One region of the Streptomyces sp. NPDC038135 genome, then DNA from elsewhere that is predicted to be linked to it. Evidence: riboswitches for the same ligand, from Rfam matches in the RefSeq annotation. Region 1 holds a riboswitch; each other region holds the start of a gene.
The links. A riboswitch is a leader RNA that binds a small molecule or an ion and turns the genes downstream of it on or off. The one in region 1 is predicted to bind S-adenosylmethionine.
Positions count from the first base shown of each region.

Region 2: linked by a shared signal. The riboswitch ahead of ACZ7JA_RS12545 (amino acid ABC transporter permease) and the one ahead of thrC (threonine synthase) in region 1 are both predicted to bind S-adenosylmethionine.
Region 3: linked by a shared signal. The riboswitch ahead of ACZ7JA_RS34255 (aminotransferase class V-fold PLP-dependent enzyme) and the one ahead of thrC (threonine synthase) in region 1 are both predicted to bind S-adenosylmethionine.
Region 4: linked by a shared signal. The riboswitch ahead of ACZ7JA_RS27890 (putative leader peptide) and the one ahead of thrC (threonine synthase) in region 1 are both predicted to bind S-adenosylmethionine.

Region 1 is NZ_JBVJXS010000007.1:362,878-370,229, reverse strand. It holds gene otsB (trehalose-phosphatase) at 1-459, shown strand, start outside; gene ACZ7JA_RS22015 (alpha,alpha-trehalose-phosphate synthase (UDP-forming)) at 484-1,902, opposite strand; gene ACZ7JA_RS22010 (glucosyl-3-phosphoglycerate synthase) at 1,998-2,942, opposite strand; SAM riboswitch class I at 3,103-3,244, shown strand; gene thrC (threonine synthase) at 3,262-4,545, shown strand; gene ACZ7JA_RS22000 (MoaD/ThiS family protein) at 4,542-4,817, shown strand; gene ACZ7JA_RS21995 (cold-shock protein) at 5,261-5,464, shown strand; gene groL (chaperonin GroEL) at 5,783-7,352, shown strand, end outside.
Region 2 is NZ_JBVJXS010000004.1:209,232-216,583, reverse strand. It holds partial or broken gene ACZ7JA_RS12565 (transcriptional regulator) at 1-14, opposite strand, end outside; partial or broken gene ACZ7JA_RS12560 (DUF1684 domain-containing protein) at 174-320, opposite strand; partial or broken gene ACZ7JA_RS12555 (LLM class flavin-dependent oxidoreductase) at 421-750, opposite strand; gene ACZ7JA_RS12550 (glutathione S-transferase C-terminal domain-containing protein) at 1,219-2,082, shown strand; SAM riboswitch class IV at 2,148-2,256, shown strand; gene ACZ7JA_RS12545 (amino acid ABC transporter permease) at 2,581-3,561, shown strand; gene ACZ7JA_RS12540 (amino acid ABC transporter ATP-binding protein) at 3,558-4,355, shown strand; gene ACZ7JA_RS12535 (transporter substrate-binding domain-containing protein) at 4,426-5,454, shown strand; gene ACZ7JA_RS12530 (GNAT family N-acetyltransferase) at 5,533-6,258, shown strand; gene ACZ7JA_RS12525 (putative leader peptide) at 6,272-6,394, shown strand; gene ACZ7JA_RS12520 (LLM class flavin-dependent oxidoreductase) at 6,508-7,352, shown strand, end outside.
Region 3 is NZ_JBVJXS010000014.1:225,753-233,104, reverse strand. It holds gene qcrB (cytochrome bc1 complex cytochrome b subunit) at 1-1,312, shown strand, start outside; gene trpD (anthranilate phosphoribosyltransferase) at 1,436-2,500, shown strand; SAM riboswitch class IV at 2,585-2,701, shown strand; gene ACZ7JA_RS34255 (aminotransferase class V-fold PLP-dependent enzyme) at 2,882-4,252, shown strand; gene ACZ7JA_RS34250 (Lrp/AsnC family transcriptional regulator) at 4,279-4,560, opposite strand; gene ACZ7JA_RS34245 (rhomboid family intramembrane serine protease) at 4,557-5,300, opposite strand; gene ACZ7JA_RS34240 (hypothetical protein) at 5,453-5,692, shown strand; gene ACZ7JA_RS34235 (NYN domain-containing protein) at 5,730-7,073, shown strand; gene ACZ7JA_RS34230 (C40 family peptidase) at 7,286-7,352, shown strand, end outside.
Region 4 is NZ_JBVJXS010000010.1:136,549-143,900, reverse strand. It holds gene ACZ7JA_RS27915 (isopenicillin N synthase family dioxygenase) at 1-183, opposite strand, end outside; gene ACZ7JA_RS27910 (LLM class flavin-dependent oxidoreductase) at 742-1,848, shown strand; gene ACZ7JA_RS27905 (NtaA/DmoA family FMN-dependent monooxygenase) at 1,845-3,245, shown strand; partial or broken gene ACZ7JA_RS27900 (LLM class F420-dependent oxidoreductase) at 3,262-3,396, shown strand; gene ACZ7JA_RS27895 (DUF1684 domain-containing protein) at 3,470-4,294, shown strand; SAM riboswitch class IV at 4,383-4,495, shown strand; gene ACZ7JA_RS27890 (putative leader peptide) at 4,530-4,646, shown strand; gene ACZ7JA_RS27885 (ABC transporter substrate-binding protein) at 4,918-6,483, shown strand; gene ACZ7JA_RS27880 (ABC transporter permease) at 6,487-7,352, shown strand, end outside.

The sequences.
Region 1 (7,352 bases):
CTGCCCGGGCTGCTGGAGCGCTCCGGCGCCGGGCACGGCACCTGGACCGAGGACAAGGGCCGGGCCGTCGCCGTGCACACCCGCCGCGCCGACGACCCCCAGGCCGCCTTCGAGGCCCTGCGCGCACCCCTCGCCGAGCTCGCCGCCCGGCACGGCCTGATCGTCGAACCGGGCCGGCTGGTCCTGGAACTGCGGCCGCCCGGCATGGACAAGGGCGTCGCCCTCCTCGACCACGTCCGCCGCACCGCCGCCGGATCCGTCCTCTACGCGGGCGACGACCTCGGCGACCTGCCCGCCTTCGCGGCCGTCGAGGAGCTCCGCGCCGAGGGCGTCCCCGGCCTGCTGGTCTGCAGCGGCAGCGCCGAGGTCACCGAACTCGCCGAACGGGCGGACCTGGTGGTCGACGGCCCGGAGGGCGTCGTCGCGCTGCTGCGCGCGCTGGCGGAGCGGCTCGGCTGACCCGGCCCGCCGGTCCGCCGGCCCTCAGCCGGTCAGCGCGCCGAGCTGGTCCAGGAACCACTGCGCCGGCGGCAGCGCGGTGGCCGCGGCGGCCAGCCGCTTGGAGCGCTCGGCCCGCTCGCCCTGGGGCAGGCTCAGTGCGGCGTGCAGCGCGTCCGCCGTCCCGACGACGTCGTACGGGTTGACCACGATCGCGTCGTCGCCCAGCTCCTCGTACGCGCCCGCCTCCCGCGACAGCACCAGCGCGCACCCCTCGTCGGAGACGACGGGCACCTCCTTGGCGACCAGGTTCATGCCGTCCCGGATCGGGTTCACCAGGGCCACGTCCGCGAGCCGGTACGCGGCCAGCGAGCGGGCGAAGTCGTCCTTGACGTGCAGCACCACCGGCGTCCAGCCGGGCGTCCCGTAGTCGGAGTTGATCTCGTCCGCGACCCGCCGCACCTCGGCCGTGTAGTCGCGGTAGACCGCGAGGTCCTGGCGCGAGGGGTAGGCGAACGCGATGTGCACGACCCGCTCGCGCCACTCCGGACGGGCGTCCAGCAGCTGCCGGTACGCCAGCAGTCCGCGCACGATGTTCTTGGACAGCTCGGTGCGGTCCACCCGGACGATGGTGCGGCGCCCCTCGCCGATCTCCTCGCGCAGGGCCGCCATCCGCTCGTCCACGTCCGGCCGGTGCGCCCGCTCGCGCAGGAAGTCGGCGTCCGCGCCGAGCCCGTGCACCCCGATCCGGGTCCCGGACGGGATGCCGGGGCCGAGCACCGCGTGGCAGCAGTCCTTGAACGCGTCCGCCCAGCGCTCGGTCAGGAACGCGGCCCGGTCCGCGCCGAGGATGCCGGTCAGCAGCTCGGCGGCGATGTCGTCGGGCAGCAGCCGGAAGTAGTCCGGCGGGGCCCACGGGGTGTGCGAGAAGTGGCCGATGCGCAGGTCCGGACGGAGCTGCCGGAGCATCCGGGGGGCGAGGGCCAGGTGGTAGTCCTGGATGAGCACCGCGGCACCCTCGGCCGCCTCCTGCGCCAGCGCCTCGGCGAACGCCCGGTTGTACGCCTGGTACGAGGCCCACTGGCGGCGGAACTCCGCGTCGAGGACCGGCTCCAGCGGGGTCTGGTACAGCATGTGGTGGACGAACCAGAGCACCGAGTTGGCGATGCCGTTGTAGGCGTCGTGGTGCACGGCCGCGTCGATGTCCAGCATCCGCACGTGCTGCCCGCCGGTGTCCTCGGACGGCAGCAGGCCGCCGCCCGCCCGCCGTGCCGCCTCCCGGTCGCCGTCGCCGAGCGCGGCGCAGACCCACACCGCGTTGGCGTCCGGCCCGATGGCCGAAAGACCCGAGACCAGTCCGCCGCCGCCCCGTCTGGCGCGCAGCGAACCGTCCTCGAGCGCCTCGTACGAAACCGGGCCGCGGTTGGACGCGACCAGTACCTCAGCACCCTGCGTGGAAGCCATGATTCTCAACCTAGCCCGGCCCGGAAACGCTCAAACGTGCGCTCCGCCCCGGAAGGCGGCTGTATACGGCCGTTCTTCCGCGTTCACCGCGCCGCTCAGGCCACCCTGCGGTGCGCGTACTCCGCGATCTCCACCATCGGCGGCCGCTCCTCGGTGTCCACCGGGTAGGTGCGCGGCTCGAACCCGTCCTCGCCGCGCTCGAACTGGGTGAGCGCGGGCCGTACGAGGTGGCCGCGGGCCAGCCGGAGCTGCGCGGTGCGGTAGATCGCCGCGGCCATCCGGCCGAGCGCCTGCCCGTCCTGGTGCCGGTGCCTGCGCACCCCCACGTCCACCTGGGCCAGCGCGTCCAGGCCCACCAGGTGCAGGGCGTCCACCAGCATGCCGAGCTCCACGCCGTAGCCCACCGGGAACGGGAGCTGCTCCAGCAGCGAGCGGCGGGCCGCGTACTCCCCGCCCAGCGGCTGCACGAAGCCGGCGAGCTGCGGCCAGTGCATGTTCAGCAGGGGGCGGGCCATCAGCTCGGTGACCCGGCCGCCCTGTCCGGCGGCGCCGCCCAGCGGACGGTCGTACATCGCCTTGACCAGGTCGACGTCCGGGTCGGTGAGCAGCGGGCCGACGATGCCGAGGACGAAGTCGGAGGAGAACTCCCGCAGGTCGGCGTCGACGAAGCAGACGATGTCCCCGCTCGTCGCCAGCAGCGAGCGCCACAGCACCTCGCCCTTGCCGGGGACGGCCGGTATGCGCGGCAGGACGCTGTCGCGGTGCACCACCCGGGCGCCGGCCGCATCGGCGACCTCGGCGGTGCGGTCGGTGGACCCGGAGTCGACCACGACTATCTCGTCGACCAGCGGAGCCTGCCGCACGAGGTCGCGGCGGATGACGGCGACGATGTCGCCGACCGTCTCCTCCTCGTTCAGCGCGGGCAGGACGACGGAGACGGACTGGCCGGAGCGCTGTTTGGCGGCCAGGACTCCGTGCAGCGGGCGGTCGGCCACGGACCAGGAGCGGGTGGCCAGCCAGCGCTCGACTTCTTCCAGCACGGTCTGCGGCTCCTCACTGTCGTGATCACGCCTGTTGAGGGGGGTGATGCATCTCGCGGTTCGGACGACTATCTCAACTGTCCCGGCCGTCGGTTACAGTCTTGAACAACGCCGATGACCATCGCATGTCGGGGGTCGCCCGGCGTTCACAACCGAATACCGCTCATCCAGAGGGGCAGAGGGACACGGCCCGATGAAGCCCCGGCAACCCCCCTGAGCCGCACTCGTTTCGCGCGAGGCTCCCGGCCAGGGAAGGTGCCAAATCCGTCTCGCGGCGAGATGCGTCGTGAGGAAGATGAGGAGAAAGGGCCTCGCCTCCATGGCTGTGCAGACAGTTGCAAGCACCAGCAATCCCGCCGTCGATCTCGGCCCCGCCGCTGCCCTGAGCTGTCGCGAATGCGGCCACCGGGTACCCCTCGGACCGGTCTTCGCGTGCGAGGAGTGTTTCGGCCCGCTGGAGATCGCCTACGACTTCTCGGCCTACGACACCGAGGAACTGCGCCGGCGCATCGAGGCGGGCCCCGCGAACATCTGGCGCTACGCGCCCCTGCTGCCCGTCCCCGCCGACGTGGCCGACAAGCCGAACATCAACCCCGGCTGGACCAAGCTCGTCAAGGCCGACAACCTGGCCGCCGAGCTGGGCGTCACCGGCGGGCTGTACGTGAAGGACGACTCCGGCAACCCGACGCACTCCTTCAAGGACCGCGTCGTCGCCCAGGCCCTGGAGGCCGCGCGCGCCTTCGGCTTCACCACCCTGTCGTGCTCCTCCACCGGGAACCTCGCCGGCGCCGTCGGCGCCGCCGCCGCCCGGGCCGGCTTCCGCTCCTGCGTGTTCATCCCGCACGACCTGGAGCAGGGCAAGGTCGTCATGGCCGCGGTCTACGGCGGTGAACTCGTCGGCATCGAGGGCAACTACGACGACGTGAACCGGTTCTGCTCCGAGCTGATCGGCGACCCGGCCGGCGAGGGCTGGGGCTTCGTCAACGTCAACCTGCGGCCGTACTACGCCGAGGGCTCCAAGACGCTGGCGTACGAGATCTGCGAGCAGCTCGGCTGGCGGCTGCCGGACCAGATCGTGGTCCCGATCGCCTCCGGCTCCCAGCTCACGAAGATCGACAAGGGCCTGCAGGAGCTGATCAAGCTGGGTCTGGTCGAGGACCGGCCGTACAAGATCTTCGGCGCCCAGGCCGAGGGCTGCTCGCCGGTGTCGACCGCGTACAAGGCGGGCCACGACGTCGTACGGCCGCAGAAGCCGAACACCATCGCCAAGTCCCTCGCCATCGGCAACCCGGCCGACGGGCCGTACGTCCTGGACATCGCCCGCCGCACCGGCGGCGCGGTCGAGGACGTGACGGACGAGGAGGTCGTGGACGCGATCAAGCTGCTGGCCCGGACCGAGGGCATCTTCGCGGAGACGGCGGGCGGCGTGACCGTCGGCGTCACCCGCAAGCTGCTCAAGGAGGGCGTGCTGGACCCGGCGAAGACCACGGTCGTCCTCAACACCGGCGACGGCCTCAAGACCCTCGACGCGGTGGCCGGCACCGGCCTCACCGCCACCATCCGCCCGAACCTGGACTCCTTCCGAGAGGCTGGCCTCGCATGAGCGTGACCGTTCGCATCCCCACCATCCTGCGCACCTACACCGGCGGGCAGGCCGAGGTCCCCGCCGAGGGCGCGAACCTCGCCGAGGTCATCGAGAACCTGGAGAAGAACCACACCGGGATCGCCGCGCGGGTGCTGGACGACCAGGGCAAGCTGCGCCGTTTCGTCAACGTGTACGTCAACGACGACGACGTCCGCTTCGAGCAGGGGCTGGAGACCGCGACCCCGGACGGCGCCGGCGTCTCCATCATTCCGGCCGTCGCCGGCGGCTGACAGAATGACCGATCATTACCTTCGGTAACGCCGGTTACCCGTTGTTCATTGAATGGCCTCCTCCGCGAGAGAAGCGGAGGGGGCCATTCTGAGTGATTGAGCGCGGTAGAGTTGGGGAACCCGCTCCCGGACCGTGGGTCAGGAGCCTTGGATTCACCGCGGTGCACCCGACAAGAAACAGCCAAAGTGCGGGTGCTTTCTGCGGCTTTTGCGCATTTTATGGGGCCCGACTTGCCCTGAATTCGGGCGAATTCACGCTACATTCCGGACCGTTCGCGTCCATATTTCTCGTCCGATTGACCTGTTGCAGACGGCAGTTGGGCAGATACATTCAGCGGCGGTCGACGCGTTCCGGCGCACGCCCCCGGCCAATGGGGGGTGAGGTCTGACCCGGGTCCGCGAAGTGCGGATCTGTGCAAGGGCCAGTAATAGGGGAGTTAGGCATGGCTCAGGGCACCGTCAAGTGGTTCAACGCGGAGAAGGGGTACGGCTTCATCGCGGTCGACGGTGGTGCGGACGTATTCGTCCACTACAGCGCCATTCAGATGGACGGCTACCGCACCCTGGAAGAGGGCCAGCGGGTGGAGTTCGAGATCTCGCAGGGCCAGAAGGGCCCGCAGGCCGACATGGTTCGCCTCAGCGCCTGAACGTTTCTTGCACGAAGGGCCCGCACCTCGCACAGGGTGCGGGCCCTTCGCCGTGCCCCGGCTCGCGCGCGGGGGCGCGGGCCCGTGCGTTCGCGGGCGGCTGACTGGGCGCCCCGTACCCCGGGAGGCGCTTGCACTCGGCCATGCCGAGTGCTAATCATTGCGTTAGCACTCTGAAGGTGAGAGTGACAACGAGGACCGGGTCGGTGAGGCCCGCAGGCCAAGTGGGGCAAGGAACCGCGAGGCCGGCGAGCCGTCCGTCGCGGGCGCGGGCGCGGTCCGAAGGAATCACCCCCAGTCCTGGAGGGACCACTTCACATGGCCAAGATCATCGCGTTCGACGAGGAGGCGCGGCGCGGCCTCGAGCGCGGCATGAACCAGCTCGCGGACGCCGTCAAGGTGACGCTCGGCCCCAAGGGCCGCAACGTCGTCCTCGAGAAGAAGTGGGGCGCCCCCACGATCACCAACGATGGTGTCTCCATCGCCAAGGAGATCGAGCTCGAGGACCCGTACGAGAAGATCGGCGCCGAGCTGGTCAAGGAAGTCGCCAAGAAGACGGACGACGTCGCCGGTGACGGTACGACCACCGCGACCGTGCTCGCCCAGGCCCTGGTCAAGGAAGGCCTGCGCAACGTCGCCGCCGGCGCCAACCCGATGGCCCTGAAGCGCGGTATCGAGAAGGCCGTCGAGGCCGTCTCCGCCGCCCTGCTGGAGCAGGCGAAGGACGTCGAGACCAAGGAGCAGATCGCCTCCACCGCGTCCATCTCCGCCGCCGACACCCAGATCGGCGAGCTCATCGCCGAGGCGATGGACAAGGTCGGCAAGGAAGGCGTCATCACCGTCGAGGAGAGCAACACCTTCGGCCTCGAGCTCGAGCTCACCGAGGGCATGCGCTTCGACAAGGGCTACATCTCCGCCTACTTCGCGACCGACATGGAGCGCATGGAGGCGTCGCTCGAGGACCCGTACATCCTCATCGCCAACTCCAAGATCGGCTCCGTCAAGGACCTGCTCCCGCTGCTGGAGAAGGTCATGCAGTCGGGCAAGCCGCTGCTGATCATCGCCGAGGACGTCGAGGGCGAGGCCCTGTCGACCCTGGTGGTCAACAAGATCCGCGGCACCTTCAAGTCCGTCGCCGTCAAGGCCCCGGGCTTCGGCGACCGCCGCAAGGCCATGCTCGGCGACATCGCCATCCTCACGGGCGGCGAGGTCATCTCCGAGGAGGTCGGCCTCAAGCTGGAGAACGCGACCCTGGACCTCCTGGGCCGCGCCCGCAAGGTCGTCATCACCAAGGACGAGACCACCATCGTCGACGGCGCCGGTTCCTCGGACCAGGTCAACGGCCGGGTGAACCAGATCCGCGCCGAGATCGAGAACAGCGACTCGGACTACGACCGCGAGAAGCTGCAGGAGCGCCTGGCGAAGCTCGCCGGCGGTGTCGCGGTCATCAAGGCCGGCGCCGCCACCGAGGTGGAGCTCAAGGAGCGCAAGCACCGCATCGAGGACGCCGTCCGCAACGCGAAGGCCGCCGTCGAGGAGGGCATCGTCGCCGGTGGTGGCGTGGCCCTGCTGCAGGCCTCCCAGGTCTTCGAGAAGCTGGAGCTCGAGGGTGACGAGGCGACCGGCGCCCAGGCCGTGAAGCTCGCGCTCGAGGCCCCGCTGAAGCAGATCGCCGTCAACGCCGGCCTCGAGGGCGGTGTCGTGGTGGAGAAGGTGCGCAACCTGACCCCGGGCCACGGCCTGAACGCCGCGACCGGCGAGTACGTCGACCTGGTCGCCGAGGGCATCATCGACCCGGCGAAGGTGACCCGTTCCGCGCTGCAGAACGCCGCCTCCATCGCCGCGCTGTTCCTCACCACCGAGGCCGTCATCGCCGACAAGCCGGAGA
Region 2 (7,352 bases), on a different contig from region 1:
ACGCCGAGCCGCACGCGCTGGTGGACGGTGTCGTCCAGCGCCTGGGGTGGGATGCCGTTCCTCTTCCTCGATACCGGGGAATCGCGCGCTGACCTGCTCGGGGCGCGGGCGCCCTGGTCGCAGGTCAGCGAGGCGGCCGGGGTCGCAAGACAGGAGCTTCCCAAGCTGAGGGCTCAAGCACCGCCGCGCTCGCGGGGGATTTTCTGACCGGCCTCGACCGCCACCGGCAACCGGTTCTCGGCCGGGGGCAGCGGGCAGGTGGCCAGGTCCGTGTACGCGCACGGCAGGTTCGCGGCGCGGTTCAGGACGACGGTACCGTCGAGACGGCGGCGCCCACGGTCGTCGGGGGCGCGCGCGGTCCCGCCAGGTACGGGAAGGATCCCGTCTGCGGAATTCACGCAGACGGGCGATGGGGCGCTAGAAGGGCAGACCGAAGCCGGCCTCCGTCAGTAGCTTCGTGCCCAGGGCCAGACCGAGGTGGTAGCGGCCGTGGGTCGCGGCCTGGGCGGTCTGGGCCTGGCTGGAGATCAGCAGCGGGTGGCGGCCGAAAACGGGGATCGCGGAGGTGCCGACCTGCAGTGCGGGCACTTCGCGACCGACGATCGCCGCAAGCTGGGGCGAGTCCGGGCCGAAGGCCTGCCCGAACCAGGCCAACGCGAGGCCGAGTTCCGCGGTCTCTCGGGCCAGTTGGACGGTCGCGTCGACCTGGTTCGGCGCGTCGGACGCGTTGAGCGCTATTCCAACAATCATGTCAGTCAGAACCGGCTCCGATCGAGAGAGCCTGCGAGCCCTTCTGGGTCCCTTGCAGGAGACCGTCACCGCGTTCCGACGGTTGCAGTGGGAAACGTGTGGTGACTGTGCCACCGAGGGACACCGTCCATCGGGAAGTCCGCGATCCGGGACGGACCTCTTGACGTCGACGTCGGTCGGATCGACACTCACTGCAGGAATCCCAGTAAATCGGTAGGGAAATATGAGACGTCTGAAACCGGTCACCGTCCGAGTGAGCCGTCCGTCTCTTCACCTGACCTGCCGCCGCCACATCGACCTGCAGCGCGTCTGCAGCGCGATCAGGTCCCGGGCCTGAGCCGCGCCCATCCCGCGCCGACGGCGTCCCCTCATCGTTCGCCCTGTCCGGTGTGCGCAGGTGAGCCCTGCTCCCTCGTCCGACGTCGCTTCCGCCGCGCGTACGTCCCGCGCCCGCTCTCGGGGAGAGTCATGACCGTCACACCGCTGGCCGCCCACCCGTCCGGCCGATCCGCGCCCGCCTTCCGGGGCCGGATCGGCCGGGACGCACGCAGCGGCCACTACGCCGTTCCCGGCCGCTACCGGCTCCATCTGTCGACCGCGTGTCCCGATGGGCTCCGCCTCGCCGTCGTCCACAGCCTGCTCAGCCTGGACACCGTATGCCCCACGACTTTCCTGCCCGCCGTGCCCGACTGCCCCGAGGGCGGTCACTCGGCTCTGCGGCCGCTCTACGACGCGAGCGCACACCGGTACACCGGTCCGGCCGTCGCTCCTGTGCTCAGTGACGACTGGTCCGGACGGATCGTCAGCACCCACGCCCCGGACATCATGCGCGACCTCGCCCGGAGATTCGGCAGCGAGCGCCCCTCGCCCTACCCCTGCGGCGCGGAGTCCGAGATCGAGGCCGTCGAGCGGATGTGCGCGCAGGGCATCGAGGAGGCCGCCCAGCGCGCCGGTTCGGCCGGCGCGGAGCGGGCGGAGCGCGACGCGGCGCTCGGGACGCTGCTGGAGACGCTGGGCGTGCTGGAGCGCTGGCTTGCCGGGCGTACCTACGTGATTCGCGACGAAGTCACCGTCGCGGACGTGGAGTTGTGGGTCGCTCTGGTCCAACTCGACACCGTGCACCGCAACCATTTGGACGCCGCCGCGGTGCAGCGCATCGCCGGCCAACCGGCGCTGTGGGCTTACGCCCGCCGCCTGACCGCCCACCCGGCCTTCGGTACCCACCTGAACCTCGACGGCATCGCACGCCGGCACCACGCCCGCTGTCATGGCCTGGAGGCCGCCGGAGCAGCCGTCCCGATCCTTGACTGGGCGGCACACGCAGCCCGTTAGCCGGTCCATCTGGTGGACCAGCATTGACATTCGTTCGGGCAGTTGTCTTAACTACGGCCCAGAACGGTCATGAGCGTCAGCAACAAGCCCTGGCTAGCTGACCGGCAACCCTCGCGCCGCGGTGGGGTGCCCCAGGTGACGACCGGACCGAAAACGTTTCGGTAAGCGCGAGGCCCGAAGGGCCGGAAGAGTGACGGTGACGCCATGCACGCAGCTCCCAGGACGGCGATCCGCCGCCCACAGGGCTGCGTACGGGCGTACCGCAATCTGCTGGTGGCCGATCGCACCGTCGATCTGCTCCGCGTGAACAGCGCATTGTGTACCGCACCGGGCTGTGCCCGCTGCCGGGGCTGACACCTCCCCGCAGCCCCCGCACCCCCTGACCGACACCGCCCGCGCGGTGTGCCGTCGTCCCTCCGCCCCCCGGTACCTCGCCGTCGTGTGCGTCCCCGCATGCCGCCGCGCTCCCGGGGCGTTACCACCCAGCCGGAGCCCACCATGAGCGAACCCCCTGGCGCCACCATCACCCTCCCCGAGGCGCATACCGCCAACGAACCGTCGAAAGCCCTCACGGCCCAACGAGTTCTACCGCTACGGCGGCCAGGACGCTGGATCGTCACCGCGGTCGCCCTGGTCCTCGTCGCCCAGGTCTTGCACGGACTGATCTCCAACCCCTTCTACCAGTGGAACCGCTTCGGCTACTGGTTCCTGCGACCGAACATCCTCGACGGGCTCCTGATCACCCTCGAAGCGACCGCCTACAGCGCCGTGTTGGGACTGATCGGCGGCATCCTGCTCGCTCTGGCCCGGCTGTCGAAGAGCCCGGTGCTGCGCGCCCTCAGCTGGACCTACGTCTGGGCGTTCCGCTCCATACCGCTCATCGTGGTGCTGATCTTCCTCTACAACTTCAGTGCCCTGTACAAGACGTTGAGCGTCGGCATTCCCTTCGGGCCGGCCCTTTTCACCTTCGACGAGTCGAAACTCGCCACCGACATGGTCGTCGCCGTCATCGGCCTCAGCCTCAACGAGGCCGCCTACGCGGCCGAGGTGGTGCGCGGCGGCATCCTTTCCGTCGATCAGGGCCATCACGAGGCGGCCGCGGCGCTCGGCCTGCCCAAGGCCTACCAGTTCCGGAGAATCGTCTTCCCGCAGGCCCTGCGCTCGATCACCCCGAACTACGTCAACCAGCTCATCGGCCTCATCAAGGGGACCTCGCTGGTCTTCTACGTCTCCCTGCTCGACCTGTTCGGCTCCGCGCAGACCATGGGCTCCACCTACCCCGGCGACATCGTGCCGCTGCTGCTGGTAGTGACCGTCTGGTACCTGATCCTGACCAGCGTCGTCTCCGTCGTCCAGTTCTACGTCGAGCGGTACTTCGCCCGCGGTGCCACCCGCGTCCAGCCGCCGACGCCGCTGCAGAAGCTCCGCACCGGTCTCACCGACCTGCGGGCCCGCATCCGCCGGGAGGCCACCGTATGACCGCCGAGACGCTCGAAGCCCTGGCGGAGGTCGAGGCCGCCACCGTCGAGGTGCACGATGTGCACAAGTGGTACGGCGCCCATCGGGTGCTGAACGGGATCGATCTGACCGTCCGCCCCGGCGAGGTCACCGTGATCCTCGGCCCCTCCGGCTCCGGCAAGTCCACCCTGCTGCGGGTCATCAATCACTTGGAGAAGCCCGAGATCGGCTACGTCAGCATCAACGGCGAGCTGATCGGCGTGAAGCGCCAGGGCGACCGGCTGAAGGAGCTGAGCGAGCGGGCCATCCTCACCCAGCGCGGGAGGATCGGGTTCGTCTTCCAGAACTTCAACCTCTTCCCGCACCTGACGGTCCTGGACAACGTGGCTGCCGCCCCCGTCGCCACCGGCCGGCTCGGCAAGCCCGAGGCCCGGGAACTCGCCCGTGAGCTCCTGAGCCGGGTCGGCCTCGCCGACAAGACCGGCGCCTATCCACGCCAGCTCTCCGGCGGCCAGCAGCAGCGCGTGGCCATCGCCCGCGCCCTCGCCCTGCGCCCCGGCGTCATCCTCTTCGACGAGCCCACCTCTGCCCTGGACCCCGAGCTCGTCGGCGAAGTCCTCGGCGTCATCCGGGACCTGGCGCACAGTGGCACCACCCTCGTCATCGTCACCCACGAGATCGGATTCGCCCGCGAGATCGCGGACCAGGTCGTCTTCATCGACAGCGGCAGGATCATCGAGCAGGGCCCGCCCTCCGACGTCCTCGACAATCCCCGGCTCGAGCGGACCAGGGACTTTCTCAGCAAGGTCCTCTGACCGCCCGCCCCAACCCTCACCCCGCCAGCACCACCACCTCATCACCGCCCCTGAACGACAAGGAACGGCCATGTCTACCCACTTCCCCCGACGCAGCCTGACACGCGCCATCACTGCGGCGACCGCTGTCGCCTCCCTGGCCACCGGGCTCGCCGCCTGCGGTGGCAACAGCGACGCGGCCACCTCCACCACCAGCGACGCCAAGTCCGGCGAGGTCGTGGTCGGCCAGGTTTCCAACGGCGCAGCCAAGCAGACCACCATCAAGGTCTCCGAGGTCAAGTCCATCAGCGCCGAACTGCCCGCCGCCATCAAGAAAAGCGGCAAGCTGGAGATCGGCATCGGCGCCCTGCCGGCCGGCTTCCCGCCGCTGGCCTACGTCGGCGACGACCAGAAGACCCTCACCGGCTCCGAACCCGACCTCGGCCGCCTGGTCGCGGCGGTCCTCGGTCTCAAGCCCGAGGTGAAGAACTCCACATGGGAGAACCTCTTCGTCGGCATCGACAGCGGCAAGGTCGACGTGGCCTTCTCCAACGTCACCGACACCGAGGAGCGCAAGAGAAAGTACGAGTTCGCCGCCTACCGGCAGGACAACCTCGCCTTCCTCGTCGCAAAGAAGAACACCTGGAACTTCGACGGCGACTACGAGCACCTCGCCGGCAAGACGATCGCAGTCGCCTCCGGCACCAACCAGGAGAGAATCCTCCTGGAGTGGAAGGCGAAGCTCGCCAAGGAGGGCAAGAAGCTCAACGTCAAATACTTCCAGGACAGCACCAGCACCTACCTGGCGCTGAACAGCGGAAAGGTCGACGCCTCCTTCGGCCCCAACCCCGGTTTCGCCTACCACAACCGTCAGGTCGCGGGCACGCCGAACGCCACCCGCACCGCGGGCACCTACTCCGGCGCCGGCGCGAGCCTGCAGGGCCTGATCGCGGCCACCGCGAAGAAGGACAGCGGCCTGGCCAAGCCGCTCGCCGACGCCATCAACTACTTGATAAAGAACGGCCAGTACACCGAGTGGCTCAAGGCCTACAACCTCTCCAACGAGGCCGTCGCCAAGTCCGAAGTCAACCCGCCCGGACTTCCGCTGGACAACTCCTGACCCACCCTCGGCCGGGGATCCTGCCGTCATCTCGCGGCGGGATCCCCGCCCCGCCCCCAGCACCGGAGACGTCACGCGATGTCCGTCATCAGTCTCGAAGCCACCTCATCCCATGTCCTCGACAACCCCGCCTGGGCCGCCCTCACCGGCCCGCACGCCCACTTCGCCGAACGCGTCGGCCGAGCCGCCCGCTATCCGCTGGACGTGGCCCCCTTCCACGCCGTCACCGACGAGGACGACCCGCGCGCCTGGGCCGACCTCGCCACGCTCGTCGGCCCCGGCGGCAGCGCCGCGATCCGCGGCGTGAGCGAACCGCCGACCGGCTGGGAGCTCGTTCAGACAGGCCCTGGCGTGCAGCTCGTGGACACTGGGCTACGGGCGGAGCCCGACCCTGACGCAGTACTGCTCGGCCCCGCCGACGTACCCGATATCCTCGATCTGGTCGCCCGCACCCAACCGGGCCCCTACCTGCCGCGCACCGTCGAGCTGGGCACCTATCTGGGAATCCGCCACCGCGGCCGACTGATCGCGATGGCCGGCGAACGGCTGCGCCCACCCGGCTGGACCGAGATCAGCGCCGTGTGCACCGACCCCGACCACCGCGGCCGGGGCCTGGCCACGCGCCTGGTCCGCGCCGTCGCCGCCGGCATCAAGGAACGTGGAGAGCAACCCTTCCTGCACGCCAGCGCCACCAACACCGACGCCATCCGGCTGTACGAGTCGCTCGGCTTCACCCTGCGCTGCCGTACGGTCTTCTCGCTCGTGCGGAACACCGGAGCCATCGCTGTGGCAGACGAGGCATGACCATGCTGTTGTCATGGCGGATGGCGGCAGTTCGGACGGAGTGCGCCACATGACACGTGTACTCCGTACCGTCCGCCTGCACTCCCGGCCCCACATCGACCTTCAGCGCGTGGCCAGCGCCCTCTGTCACCCCTGACCCTCTTCGGACTTCGGCCGGCGGACTCCGTCTCGCTGCCCGCCGCCAGCCACCGTTCGCCCCATTCACGCGGGTCGGCGTTCTCGTACAGATCTCCAGGAAGGCATCCATTCGTGTCCCCTTCTTCGCTGCACCTCGCCGTCGCCCTCGACGGCACCGGCTGGCACCCCGCATCCTGGCGCGAACCCGTCGCACGCCCCCGGGACCTGTTCACCGCCGGGTACTGGGCCGACCTGGCCGCCGAAGCCGAGCGTGGGCTTCTCGACTTCGTCACCTTCGAGGACGGGCTCGGCCTGCAGTCCTCGCACTACGGCGAGTTGGACGGCCGCACCGACCAGGTCCGCGGACGGCTGGACGCCGTCCTGATCGCCTCCCGGATCGCGCCCCTGACCCGGCACATCGGGCTGGTGCCGACCGTGATCGCCACCCACACCGAGCCGTTCCACATCTCCAAGGCGATCGCCACTCTCGACTACGTGAGCACCGGCCGCGCCGGCCTGCGAGTGCAGATCTCCGCCCGTCCGCATGAAGCCGACCACTTCGGCCGCCGCACCTTGCCGTCGCTCAGCCTGCGGGAACTGCAGACCCCGGGCGGGCAGGAGCGGCTGACCGACCTCTTCGACGAGGCCGCCGACCACGTCGAGGTCGTGCGCCGGCTCTGGGACAGCTGGGAGGACGACGCAGAGATCCGGGACGTCGCCACCGGCCGTTTCATCGACCGCGACAAACTGCACTACATAGGCTTCGAGGGCAAGTACTTCAGCGTCAAGGGCCCCTCCATCACACCCCGCCCGCCGCAGGGCCAGCCGCTGGTCACCGCCCTCGCCCACCAGACGGTCCCCTACCGGCTCGTCGCCCGCCAAGCCGACGTCGGCTACGTCACCCCGCACGACGCCGAGCAGGCCGGCGCGATCGTCGCCGAGATCCGCGCCGAACAGGAGGCAGCCGGGCGCGCCGA
Region 3 (7,352 bases), on a different contig from region 1:
CGGTGGTCTGCTCATCCGGCAGATCCACCACTGGGCCGCGCTGATCTTCCTCGCGGGCATGTTCGTGCACATGATGCGCGTGTTCTTCACCGGCGCCTTCCGCAAGCCGCGTGAGATCAACTGGCTGTTCGGCTTCCTGCTGTTCGTCCTGGGCATGTTCACCGGCTTCACCGGTTACTCGCTCCCGGACGACCTGCTCTCCGGCACGGGTGTGCGCTTCACCGAGGGCGCGATCCTGTCCATGCCGATCGTCGGCACGTACATCTCGTACTTCCTCTTCGGCGGCGAGTTCCCCGGCCACGACTTCGTGGCCCGGTTCTACTCGATCCACATCCTGCTGCTGCCGGGCATCATGCTCGGCCTGATGGTGGGCCACCTGATCCTGGTCTTCTACCACAAGCACACGCAGTTCGCGGGTCCCGGAAAGAGCAACAAGAACGTCGTCGGCATGCCGCTGCTGCCGGTGTACATGGCCAAGGCCGGAGGCTTCTTCTTCCTGGTCTTCGGCGTGATCGCGGCCATCGCCGCGGTCACCCAGATCAACCCGATCTGGGCCATGGGCCCCTACCGGCCCGACCAGGTGTCCACCGGCGCCCAGCCCGACTGGTACATGGGCTTCGCCGAGGGTCTGGTCCGCTACATGCCGGGCTGGGAGATCAACTTCTGGGGTCACACGCTCGTCCTGGGCGTGTTCATCCCGCTGGTCCTCTTCGGCCTGGTGCTCGCCGCGATCGCGCTCTACCCGTTCATCGAGTCCTGGGTCACCGGGGACAAGAACGAGCACCACATCCTGGACCGCCCGCGCAACGCCCCGACGCGCACCGCGTTCGGCGTCGCCTGGATCACGGTCTACATGGTCGGCCTGGTCGGCGGTGGCAACGACCTCTTCGCGACCCACTTCAGCCTGTCGCTGAACGCGGTCACGTGGTTCGTCCGGATCTCCTTCTTCGCCGGACCGGTCATCGCCTTCATCGTCACCAAGCGGATCTGCCTCGGCCTGCAGCGCCGGGACCGCGAGAAGGTGCTGCACGGCCGTGAGACGGGCATCATCAAGCGCCTGCCGCACGGTGAGTTCATCGAGATCCACGAGCCGCTCAGCCAGGAGCAGCTCCACACCCTCACCGCCCACCACCAGTACGAGCCGGCCGAGATCGGCCCGACGGTGGACGAGAACGGTGTCGAGCGCAAGGTGAAGGGGTCCGAGAAGCTGCGCGCCAAGCTCAGCAACGCCTACTACGGCGAGGACAACCAGATCCCGAAGGCAACCGTCGAGGAGTACCGGGAGATCACCAGCGGCCACGGCCACCACTGATCCCCGAGCGTCGCCACGCCACAGTCGAAGGGCCCCGTCCGGCTTGCGGACGGGGCCCTTCGCCGTGTCCGGGGCTGGATAGGGTGGGAGCACACCGTTGTGCGACGACACCCAGGAGCGGCTATGAGCGCTGTGACCCCCGCTGGAGGCGACACCGCGGCGGGCCGTTCCTGGCCCGCCCTGCTGAACGGCCTGCTGGACGGCCGGGACCTGTCCGCCGACGACACCGCCTGGGCCATGGACCTCATCATGCGCGGGGAGGCGACCGACGCCCAGATCGCCGGGTTCATGGTGGCGCTGCGCGCCAAGGGCGAGACGGTGCAGGAGATCACCGGACTCGTGCGGACCATGTACGAGCACGCCAATGTGATCGAGGTGCCCGGGCCGGCCGTCGACATCGTCGGCACCGGCGGCGACGGCGCGAAGACGGTGAACATCTCCACCATGTCGTCGATCGTCGTCGCCGGCACCGGCACGAAGGTCGTCAAGCACGGCAACCGCGCCGCGTCCTCCGCCTCCGGCTCCTCCGACGTGCTGGAGAAGCTCGGCATCAACCTGTCCCTGACCCCGCGGCGGGTCGCCGAGGTCGCCGAAGAGGCCGGCATCACCATCTGCTTCGCGGTGAAGTTCCACCCGTCGCTGCGCCATGTGGCGGCGGCGCGCGGCCAGTTGGGCATCCGCACCACCTTCAACGTGCTCGGCCCGCTGACCAACCCGGCCAAGGTGCGCGCCCAGGCGGTCGGCGTGGCCGATCCGCGCATGGCGCCGATCGTGGCCGGGGTGCTGGCCGAGCGCGGCAACTCCGCCCTGGTCTTCCGGGGCGACGACGGGCTGGACGAGCTGACCACCACCTCGACGTCCCGGGTGTGGGTGGTCCGGGACGGCGAGGTCGCCGAGGAGCGCTTCGACCCCCGGGACGCCGGCATCGAGCTGGTCCCCGTGGAGGCGCTGCGCGGCGCCGACGCCTCGTACAACGCGGAGGTGGCCCGGCGCGTGCTGGACGGCGAGCACGGTCCCGTCCGGGACGCGGTGCTGCTGAACTCGGCTGCGGCGCTGGTCGCCCTGCGGCCGTCCGGCGAGCCGCTCACCGAGCAGCTCCGGGCCGGCATGGCGAGGGCGGCGGAGTCCATCGACAGCGGTGCGGCGAAGCGGACGCTGGAGCGGTGGGTGGCGGCCAGCAACGCCTGACCCGCCCCGGTGCGGCGCGAGGCGCGGTCCGGATGCCGGACCGCGCCTTGCGCATAGAAGATCGTGTGGCAGGATACTGAACCAGGTCATGAGTGACAGCCATTCGGCCCCGGCCGGCTGTCCGGCAACCCTCCGTCCGTGGCGGGGTGCCCCGGGTGAGGACCAGGTCGTGGGCAGCGAGGTCCACGGCAAGCGCGGACCCCTCGCGCGGCTCCTGAAGGAGCGCGGGACCAGGGGTCCTGGTCGTCGAGGGAGCCTTCTGTGAGCAAGCGAATGCGATAGGGCGTAGAGCCCCGCCTCCGCGTACCCCTTTTCACCTTCCGCCGTGCTCGAGCCGTACCGCTCGCACGGTGATTCCAGCCTGCCTCACGGGAGTTCACCATGTCCGTCTCCACCGCTGCCGCCGTCCAGACCATTTGTGGCGAGCTGCCCGTTCTGGGCCGCGACGTCTCCGTCCCGCTCGTCACGGGCGGCGAGGTCGCCTACGCCGCGCTCGACTACGCCGCCAGCGCCCCCGCCCTGCAGCGCGTCTGGGACGACGTCGCCGCCTACGCGCCGTACTACGGCAGCGTCCACCGCGGCGCCGGCTACCTCTCCCAGCTCTCCACCGACCTGTTCGAGAACGCCCGCCGGACGGTCGCCGGATTCCTCGACTGCCGCGCCCAGGACCAGGTGGTCTTCACCCGCTCGACCACGGACTCCCTGAACCTCCTCGCCCGGGCGCTGCCGGCCGGCTGCGAGGTCTTCGTCTTCGAGACCGAGCACCACGCCGCCCTGCTGCCGTGGCGGGACGCGCGGGTGACCGTCCTCGACGCGCCGCGCACCCCGCGGCAGGCCGTGGAGACGCTGGAGCGGGCCCTCGCCGACCGCGACCCGTACGGCCCGGCCCTGGTGTGCGTCACCGGCGCCTCCAACGTCACCGGCGAGCTGTGGCCGGTGCGCGAGCTGGCCGCCGCGGCCCACGCGCACGGGGCCCGGATCGTCCTGGACGCCGCCCAGCTCGCCCCGCACCACCCGGTGTCCGTCCGGGACCTGGACGTCGACTGGGTGGCCTTCTCCGGGCACAAGCTGTACGCGCCCTTCGGCTCCGGCGTGCTGGCCGGCCGCGCCGACTGGCTGGCCGCGGCCGAGCCGTACCTCGCGGGCGGCGGCGCCAGCCGCAGGGTCACGCGGCGCGAGGACGGGGGAGTGGACGCGGAGTGGCACGAGAGCGCCGCCCGCCACGAGGCCGGCTCCCCGAACGTCATCGGCGCCTACTCCATCGCCTCCGCCTGCAAGGCCCTCACCGAGGCCGGCTGGGAGGCCCTGGTGGCCCGCGAGCAGCACCTGATCGCCCGGGTCCGGGCGGGTCTCGCCGAGGTCCCGGAGGTCAGGGTGCTGTCGCTGTTCGGCGACGACGCCCCGCGGGTCGGCGTGATCTCCTTCGTGGTCGAGGGCTGGAACAGCTCCCACTTCGCCGCCGCGCTCTCCGCCGAGTACGGCATCGGCGTCCGCGACGGCCTGTTCTGCGCCCACCCGCTGGTGCGCACCCTGCTGGGCGGCGACCCCGGGGCGCCGGGAGAGTGCGGGGCGCCCGAGGCCGCGCCCGGCGAGAGGTCCCTGAACGCGGTCCGGGTCAGCTTCGGGGCGGGCACGCCCGACGAGCACGTCGAGCGCTTCGTCGACGCGGTGCGGGAGCTGGTCCGCGACGGCGCGCGCTGGCGCTACCGCACCGAGGACGGCCGCTGCGTGCCGGTGCGCGACCAGGTCTGAGCCGCAGGCGCGACGTCAGGCGGCGTTCACGAGTCGAGGCCGATCGCGAACGCCGCCTCCAGGTCGTGCTGGGAGTAGGTGCGGAACGCGACGTGCGTGTCGGTGCCCTCCACGCCGGGGATCTTGCTGATCCGCCCGGGGATGACGTCGGCCAGGTCGTCGTGCCGCCGCACCCGCACCATGGCGATCAGGTCGTAGGTGCCCGTGACGGAGAAAACCTCGCTCACCGAGTCCAGCGAAGCGATCTGCTCCGCGATCTCGGGGATCCGGTCCACGCTGGTCTTGATCAGGACAATCGCGGTGATCACGGTTGGTTCTCTCCCTCGGGGGCCGGGGCCGGTGCGGTCCTCACTCTAGTAGTCGGCCCGTAGCGCACCCACGCGTAGCCGAAGCCGAGGCCGAAGCCGATCAGGTGGGCCAGGTAGGCCACCCCGGGACCCTGGCCGGCACGGCCCGCCGCGAGCCACTGCAGGGCCGCCCAGAAGGGCAGCACGACCCAGGCCGGGAAGCGCAGGGGGAGGAAGAACAGGAAGGGGAGGAGACTGGTCACACGGGCACGTGGGAACAGGTAGAGGAACGCTCCGAGAACCGCCGAGATCGCCCCCGAGGCGCCCACCAGCGACTGTCCGGAGGCGGAGTTGGCGGCCGCGTAGCCCAGCAGGGCCAGGTAACCGCAGCCCACGTAGAAGAGGGTGAACTCGACCCGGCCCATCCGTTCCTCGGTCATCAGCCCGAAGACGAAGAGGAAGAGCATGTTCCCGAGCAGATGCACCCAGCTGCCGTGCACGAACAGCGCGGTGACCGGGGTCAGGGCCGCCCGGAGCGAGGGCTCGAACAGCTCGGCCGGGACCACGCCCCAGTGCCGGAAGTACGCCCGCTGCGCCGCGAACAGCGCGCCGCCCGAGCCGTACGCCGGGGTGAGGCCGGAGGCCGGGCCCAGCACGAAGATCACGGCGCACAGGACGAGGAGGACGTACGTCATCGGCGCGGAGACGCCCCGGACCGCCCGGAACGCATCCCGGGCCGCCGTGCCCCAGGTGCGGATCATGACTACAGAGCATGACGTAACGGGACACAGGTCGACAGATCGCCTCGCCGCCGTGGACGGACGGGCGGCGATCGACCGGCAGGCCGTAGGGTTACGAGCCACACGCGTCGGGGAGCGGCGCGGACGTCCCGAGAAGGAAGCGAACAGTCACGATGACGGTTCCCCTGCCGACCGCCACGACACGGTGGCGCTGCGCCCTCTGCGGCAACCTCACCCGCTTCGACGTGACCCGCTCGTCGAAGGTCGTCGAGTACGTTCACCTCGACCTCGCGGGCGAGCCGACGGTGGAGGAGCGCGAGGTGGTCAGTGAGACCATCGAGTCGGTCCGCTGCCGCTGGTGCAACGCGGTGGACCAGGTGGAACTCGTGGACAGGCCGGGCGCCGGCTCCTGAGCGGAGCGGGCCCCGTAGAGGTATTGGGGTGTGACGGATGGTGGAGACCGCAGGCGGGGGGCCGGGCGACGGCACCGCTGAGGTGCTTGACCGTCCGCTGCCCGACGGCGTGCGCCGGCGGGTCGTGCAGATCGTCTCGGACGGCTTCGGACTGCTGACCGTGACGGAACTGCCCGCCCAGTTGCGGCAGTACGCCCGGTTCGCCCCCAATCGCCGGGCCAAGTTCGCCGGTAACGCGATGGCGGCCGCGGTGGAGACCGACACGCTGTTCCGGCAGCGGATCGGGGAGAAGTTCAGAGAGGCGCAGCCGGAACTCTCCGGCGCCCTCGACTCCGGCTCGCCGCCCCCGGCCGCGGATCCGCTCGATGTGGCGGCCGCGGCCTACGTACTGCGGCCCGCGGGCTGGGTGAAGCTGGTGACCGCGGCCGGCGAGGAGGCGCAGCGCGCCGACGCCGAGCGGGCCGACGAGGAGAGCCGCGCCGAACTCGAGCGGCTGCGCGCGGAGCTGGACCAGGCCCGCGAGCAGACCCGTACCGAGACCGAACGGCTGCGCGCCGAGGCGGAGTCGGCCAAGCGGGAGGCGGAGTCGCTGCACCGCAAGCTGCGGGCCGCGCTCAGCGACGTCAAGCGCGGCGAGGCCGCGTTGCGCAAGGTCCGCGGCGAGATCGACGCCGTGCGCGCCGAGGGGCACGCGCAGCTCTCGGCCGCGGAGAGCGAGTCCCGGCGGCTCAAGGCGCGCCTGGGCGAGGCGGAGGCGGCGCTGGAGGCCACCCGCCGGGCCGCCCGCGAGGGCCGCAGCGTGGAGGACATGCGGGTCCGGCTGCTGCTGGACACCCTGCTGGACGCCGCCCAGGGGCTCCGGCGCGAACTCGCCCTGCCGCCGGTCTCCGTGCGCCCGGCCGAGACCGTGGACGCGGTCGAACCGGGACGGATGACCCCGAAGGACATCGCGGCCCGGGCGCTGTCCGAGAACGACCCGGCGATCCTCGACCAGTTGCTGGCGCTGCCGCAGGCCCATCTGGTGGTCGACGGCTACAACGTCACCAAGACCGGCTATCCGCAGATGCCGCTGGAGAAGCAGCGGCTGCGTCTGCTGGGCCAGCTCTCGGCGCTCGCCGCGCAGACCGGCGCCGAGGTGACCTGTGTCTTCGACGGGGCCGAACTGGCCGCGCCGGTGCTGCTCGCGCCGCCCCGCGGAGTGCGGGTGCTGTTCTCCAAGCCGGGCGTCACGGCGGACGAGCTGATCCGCCAGCTCGTGCGCGCCGAGCCGCCGGGCCGTCCGGTCATCGTCGCCTCGACCGACCGGGAGGTGGCCGACGGGGTGGCCCGCGCCGGGGCCCGGCCCGTCGCCTCTGCGGTACTTCTGAAGCGACTGTCCTGAACGTGCAACGCGCATATGCATTGCCCGAATTGGCCGTATCGTCACGCAACGTAGCGTCAATCGGGCATCACCGCACGTGAGTTGTGTGCAAAGAATGCGTTGCGTCACCGGATTTTTCGCCGCGGGGATTTGAACTGATCACAACTGGGTCACTAAGGTCTGGGCTCGAACCTCCGAACGGGTGATCACTCACAAGAAGGAGATCGTCCCTCGTGGCGTCCCATCGTCGACCCAAGCAGCCCAGCCGCACGCGTGTCACCGTGCTGACCACCGCGGCCG
Region 4 (7,352 bases), on a different contig from region 1:
GAAGCGGCGGGCCGCGCTCAGTACCTCTTCCCGCAGTGCCGCTGACACACCGTGCCCGGTGACGTAGAAGAAGCCCACCTCGTGGGCGGCGGAGCGGAGTTCGGCGAGGAGAGCGTCACGGTCCGCGTCCGGGGCGCGGAAGCGGGAGATGTCGATGACAGGCAAGGCTGTGGACTGGGCCATGGGAGATTCCTTCACGGCAAGGCCGACACGCGCGCTCCACAACTACGCCCTGAAAATGTCTAGTTGAGGGCGAAAGGAGGCAGCAGGCAGAAAGAGATGAACGAGATCGCGAGCCGTCGAATGGCGGTCAGCAACAGACCTGGTCGAACTGGTCGGCGCGGCGGCTCACCCAGAACGGGTCGAGCAGCACCGTGTGTGCCGTGCCAGTGGTCTCCATGGCCGGATCAAAGCACACTCGGAAAGATGAGTCCACCATGCGTCCCAGCGGGCGAGACGGCCCTGCGCCCATGGTCGACCTTGACATTCAGCGGGGTGGACGACATACGTTGAACGGGGAAGTTCCTGACAGGTGGAGGCTTCGATGCACGTACTGGGCACGGCACCGCGCGGTGCGTGCACTGGTGCGCGGCTGATCACCCGGCGGCATGTCGACTACTGCCGCACCTCCTCCGCCGTTTGTCCTTCCGTGCACGTCTGACCCCTGCCGGCTGTCTCGTCGTGGCCTGTGGCCGCGCGCGCTCGCGTTTTCGTGCTCCCGTGTTCCCGGAAGGAACCCCATTGTCCGGCTCTGCCCTGCACCTCGCCGTCGAGCTCGACGGCGACGGCGCCCACCCCGCGGCCTGGCGCCGCGCCGCCCACTCCCCCGATCAACTGCTCACGCCGCGCCGCGTGGCCCGGGTCGCGGCCATCGCCGAGAACGCCGGGTTCACCCTGATCACCCTGGACGACGGCGTGCTGCCGCCGAGCGCCGCACCGGATCCGGTGGGCCGGATCGGCGCAGTCGAGCGGGCGGCTTTCGTCGCGGCGTCCACGAGCACCATTGGGATCGCGCCGGTCGTCCCGGTCACGTATGCGGAGCCCTTCCACGTCTCCAGTCAGTTGGCGTCCCTGGACCACATATCCGCCGGTCGCGCCGGGTGGGTGGTGACGGAGGAGGAGCGTCCCGAGGCGGCCCGGGCCTGGGGGCGCCCGCTCGTCGCCGGCGCCGACGCGCGGGCCCGGGAGTCCCGTGACGGGATCGAGGTGGCCCGCGCCCTGTGGGACTCGTGGGAGGACGACGCGGTCGTCCGGTCCGTGGCCACCAGCCGCTACCTCGACCGCGAACGGCTCCACTACGTCGACTTCACCGGTGAGACGTATGCCGTCAAGGGCCCGGCCATCGTGCCGCGCCCGCCCCAGGGGCAGCTTGTCGTCCTGGGCCGTCCGGACCGGGTTCCCGACGCACAGCTCGACGTCGCGCTCGTCACAGGGCGCGACCTCGCGTCGGTCGCCACGGCCGCCGCAGCCGCCGGTACGCCCCGCGTCTTCGCGGAGGTCGAAGTGGCACTGGACACACCTGAGGCCACAGCCGCCGAACGCGTCGCAGATCTCGAACGACACGCGGAATGGACCGACCGGGGAAGGCTGCGGCACATCGGCCCCGCCAACCAACTCATTGCCTTGCTTAGTGAATTGGGCCGTCACGTCGACGGCGTACGGCTGCATCCGCTGGTGCTGGACGAGGACCTGTCCGTCCTCTCCCGCCTCGTCCTGCCGGACCTGTCCGAGCGGCGTCTTGTCGCCCGTCCGGTGCCCGGCACGTCCCTGCGCTCGACCCTGGGTCTGCAGCGCCCCGCCAACCGCTTCGCCACCGCCGCCGCGGCCGCCCCGGAGGACGCCCGATGACCCGCACCGACCCCCTCGACGTCCCCCGGCCCGAAGCCCAGCTCCACTTCGGGGTGTTCTTCCAGGGCGTCAACCACTGGACCATCTGGTCCGCCCCCGACAGCGGCTCCCAGATCGACCCAGCCTCCTTCCGCCGGGTCGCCCAGACCGCCGAACGCGGCCTGTTCGACGCCTTCTTTCTCGGTGAGGGGCTGCGGCTGCGTGAGGTCGACGGCAGGATCCACGACCTCGACGTGGCCGGACGGCCGGACGCCATCACCCAGCTCGCCGCGCTGGCCGCGGTCACCCGCCGCATCGGCCTGGTCTCCACGTCCAACTCCACCTTCAACGAACCCGCCGATCTGGCCCGCCGCCTGTCCGGTCTGGACCTGCTCTCCGAGGGCCGCGCCGGCTGGAACGTGGTGACCACGGACAACGCCTGGACCGGCGCGAACTTCCGCCGCGGCGGCTACCTCGACCACGCCGACCGCTACCGGCGCGCCGAGGAGTTCCTCACCCTGGCCCGCGCCCTCTGGGACGGCTGGGAGGACGGGGCAGTCGCCGACTCCATCGGCGCGCCCGCCTGGGCGGCGCCCGGCGCCGTACGCCAAGTGCGGCACAAGGGAACGCAGTTCGACCTCGACCTCGCTCCGACCCTGCCGCGCAGCGCCCAGGGTCATCCGGTGATCTTCCAGGCCGGTGACTCCGGTGAGGGGCGCGACTTCGCCGCCCGCAACGCCGACGTCATCTTCTCCGCGCACGGCACCGACTTCGACGACGCACTGGCCTTCGCCGACGACATCCGGCGCCGGCTGCGCGCGGTCGGGCGGCCCGAAGACGATCTGCGGATCCTGCCCGGCACCGAGATCATCATCGGCGCCACGGAGGAGGAGGCTCAGGAGAAGAAGCGCTGGGTCCGGCTCCAACAGGTCACCCATGCAACGGCCTTGGGGATCGCCGGGCTGCTGTGGGGCATCGACCTGTCGGACCACGACGCCGACGGCCCCTTGCCCAAGGAGGACCCGGTCGTCACCGAGAACGACGGCTCCTTCGGTGCTCGGCGCGTCGCCGACCCGCGTGCCGTCGTCGCGGAGTGGCGGGCGAAGGCGGAGGCGCACGGCTGGTCGCTGCGCGAGACCGTCATCGCGCTGGGCCCGCAGCGCGGGCACGTCGGCACTCCGTCCGGCCTCGCCGACAAGTTCGCCCACTATGTACGGCACGGCGCGGTCGACGGATTCAACGTCACGCCGTACCTCATCCCCGACGGCCTCGACGACATCGTCGACCTGCTCGTCCCGGAACTGCAGGAACGCGGGATCTACCGCACCGAATACACCGGCAACACCCTGCGCGAGAACCTCGGCCTGCGCGCACCCCTCACCCACCGGTCCGCACCGCGCCAGCGGCAGGCGGGCTGAACCTCCGGCCCGGCGCGACGAGAAGACGTTCGAGGCCGAGGTGCGCCGTCACGACGCGGGCGCCACCGAGGTCGTGTTCTCGGTCACCGAGATCGCGGGAGCAGCCGACCGCCGACGCACCTGGCGACTCCTCGGCGAACTGGCCGGCTGAGTACACCCGTCGGCCCGACAACCCCTTGCATCCCCTGCCCGAAGGCACCCCCGGCACAAAGGAGATTCCCCATATGACCACCGAGGCCACCACCACGGACCTCCACGCCTTCACCGAGACCTGGCTGGAGTGGTACCGCAGCCAGGATGCCCGGCTCGCCGCCCCGCACGGATTTCTGGCGGTCACCGGCCTGCACTGGCTCGACGACCGGCCCCAGCGCTTCCCGGACGCGCCCGGCTCGTGGCACACCGGCCCCGAAGGCGTCGTCGTGGACCTCGACGAGGGAGAGGAGCTGGTCGTCGACGGGACGCCGGTGCGCGGCCAGCACCGCTTCGGCGTGCTGCCCGAGCGCGGCGGCGTCGACGCCGTCTGGGGAGACGCCGTCATCGAGGTCGCCAAGCGCGGCGGCAACGACATCGTGCGCCCCCGGCACCCGGACGCGCCGCTGCGCACGGCTTTCACCGGCACGCCCGCCTACGCCCCCGATCCGCGCTGGGCCGTGCCTGGCCGCTACATCCCCTTCGACACACCGCGGCCGACCACCGTGGGCGCCGCGGTCGAAGGCCTTGAGCATGTGTACGACGCTCCGGGCAGGGTCGAGTTCGAGCTCGACGGGCGCCCGCTGTCGCTGACCGCATTTCCCGGCCCTGGTGCGGGACGGCTGTTGGTGCTGTTCACCGACGCGACCTCCGGGGTCACCACCTACGCCGCCAACCGGTCCCTGGCGCTCGATCCGCCCGCCGCCGACGGCACGGTCGTCCTGGACTTCAACCGCGCCGCGAACCTGCCGTGCGCCTACACGGACCTGGCCACCTGCCCGCTGCCCCCGGCCGAGAACCGGCTGCCCGTGGCGATCGAGGCCGGCCAGAAGATCCCCCGCGAGCGTGGAGGCTCCTGAGCCGGACGCACTCACGCCCCGACTCCCCTGACGGAGCGTCCTTTTGCGCCATTGACGCACGCCAAGACCGCTCCGTAGGATCACGAACGGCATTGAGTGTCAGCGTCAAGCCCTGGCTCGCTGACCGGCAACCCTCCCGCGCGGTGGGGTGCTCCAGGTGAAAGCCCGGCGGGATCACCGACGATCCCGCAAGCGCGTGGCCCCGTGACCGGGGCCGGATAGGCGGAGGACCGATATGCGGCACGGTGGTGACCTCAGCGCCCGTTTCGCCGGCGCCACCGTGTTCTCCCGGCTCTCGCGTCGGCGCCACATCGACCTCAAGCGCTCGACCAGCTGTCTCTGTCAGGCCTGACGGGTCTTCCCGCCCCAGGCCGCGGTACGACACCTGTCGTCGCCGCACCCGCCTGCGCCTGATCTCCGCCTGCCTTTGATCCTCCCTTTTCCCTCTGATCCCCGCCTGCACAGCGCCCCCTCGGCACCGGCGTCGCGCCGGCCGGGGCCGCATGCCCACGCACGGCCATGCCTCGTACGGCGTCCGTGCCTGGTGACACGAGTTGGAGAAGCCCTCCGTGACTGCACTTTCCCATGTCAGATCCTCCCGGTGGGCGGCACTGACCGCCCTTGTGACCACCAGTGTTCTGCTGAGCGCCTGCGGCTCCGGCGGCGGCGATTCCGGCAGCGGCGCCGGGCAGCCCAAGTCCGGCGGCACCCTGACCTTCGCGGTGGGTTCGGACGCCGGCTGCGTGGATCCGCAGCAGGTCGCCAGCAACGAGACCATCTACTCGGTGCGCCAGGTCGTGGACTCCCTGACGGACCAGGACCCCAAGACCGGCAAGATCGTGCCGTGGCTGGCGAAGAGCTGGGATGTCAGCTCCGACGCCACGACGTTCACGTTCCATCTGAGGTCGGGCGTCACCTTCAGCGACGGCTCGAAGCTGACCGCGCAGGTGGTCAAGGACAACTTCGACGCGGTGCCGAAGCTCGGCGCCCTGGGGACGCTCGCCGAGGGCTATCTGAGCGGCGTCAAGAGCACCACCGTGGTCGACCCGCTCACCGTGAAGGTGACCTTCAGCCAGCCCAACGCCCAGTTTCTTCAGGCCACTTCGACACACTCGCTGGGGATCGAGTCCTCGGCGAGCGTGAAGAAGACCCCGCAGCGGAAGTGCAGCGAGGGGGTGATCGGGTCCGGGCCCTTCGTGCTGAAGCAGTACGTGCAGAACCAGTCCCTCACCCTCGCCAAGCGCACCGGATACGCCTGGGGTTCCTCGCTGTGGTCCAGGAAGGGCGAGGCGTACCTGGACAAGCTGGTGTTCAAGGTGGTGCCGGAGGCGGGTGTGCGGGCCGGCAGCCTGCAGTCCGGCCAGGTCGACGCCGTCTCCAGCGTCGGCAAGGCCAACGAGGCGGCCCTCAAGGGCGGCCAGGTCACCCTCCAGCGACGGGCCAACCCCGGCGTCGTGTTCGGTCTCGGCCTCAACAACTCACGGCCGCTGCTCAAGGACGCCAAGGTGCGCCAGGCGATCCTGTACGCCGTTGACCGGCAGCAGATCGCCGACACCGTGTTTCCGACCGGCACCCGCCCGGCCACCAGCGTCCTCGCGCACACCACGCCCGACTACACCGACTTCGCCTCCGGCCTGACCTTCGACGCCGCCGCGGCCAAGTCCTCGCTGGACGGGGCCGGCTGGAAGACCGGCAGCGACGGCATCCGCGCCAAGGACGGCAAGAAGCTCAGCCTGACCATCAAGTGGTTCCCCAACGCGGCCACCAACCAGCCCGCGCTGGAGCTGATCCAGCAGCAGCTCAAGGCCGTCGGCGTCGAAGTGGTTCTCAAGCAGCTCCAGATCACGCAGTTCGCCCCGACCCTCCAGTCGGGTGACTACGACGCGGTGTGGGGCAACGTGACCCGTGCCGACCCCGACATCCTGCGCAGCTCCTTCTCCACCAAGCTGGCCAACTTCTACCGCCTGCCCGTCAGTTCCCTTGACACCGCCCTGTCCGACCAGGCCGCAACCGTCGATGGGGCCAAGCGCAGGCAACTGGTCACCCAGGCGCAGCGGTTGATCGTGCAGAACGCCCACTACGTGCCGGTGGTTGAGCTCCAGACCCAGTTGGGCGTGGCGAAGAAGGTGCACGACCTGAACTTCGACGCCTCCAGCCGGATCCAACTGCACGACACCTGGATCGGCTAGCGCATGCGCCGCTATGTGATCAAGCGGCTGGCCCAGGCGGTCGGGGTGCTGTGGGCGGCCTACACGGTCTCGTTCCTGGTGCTGGACTATCTGCCGGGCGACCCGGTCACGGCGATGGCCAGCGCTGGTATGGACTCGGGGCAGGTCGACCCGAAGCAGCTCGCCGCCCTGCGGCACGAGTACGGCTTCGACAAGCCGGTGCTGGTGCAGTACGCCGAGTACCTCGGCCGGGCGGTGCGCGGGGACTTCGGCGACTCGGTGTCCACCGGTCGGCCGGTGACCTCAACGCTGGCCGATGCGCTGCCGCAGACGCTGCAGCTGACCGGCGCGGCCCTTTTGCTCGCGGTGCTCCTCGGCGGCGGTCTGGCGGTGCTGGCGACCTACACCGCCCAGCGCTGGCTGCGGCAGCTGCTGCTGTCGCTGCCGCCGCTGGGGGTGTCCGTCCCGACGTTCTGGGTGGGGCTCCTGCTGGTCGAGTTGTTCTCGTTCCGGCTGCGCTGGTTCCCGGCGTTCGGCAACGACGGATTCAAGGGGCTGGTATTGCCGGCGCTTACGCTGGCGGTGCCGACGGGCGCGCAGGTCGCGCAGGTCCTCGCCAAAAGCCTGCTCACCTCGCTCGACCAGGCGTATGTGGAGACCGCGCGGGCCAAGGGCGCCGGGCGGTGGCGGGTTCATCTGCGGCATGCGCTGCGCAACGCGTCCCTGCCGGCCCTGACGGTCGTCGGCTTGCTGGTGGGGCAGCTGATCGCCGGTTCGGTCGTCGTCGAAACGGTGTTCTCCCGCGACGGCCTCGGCCGGGTCACCGCGGCGGCGGTCACGGCCCAGGACATCCCGCTGGTCCAGGGGGTGGTGGTCTTCGGTGCGCTGAT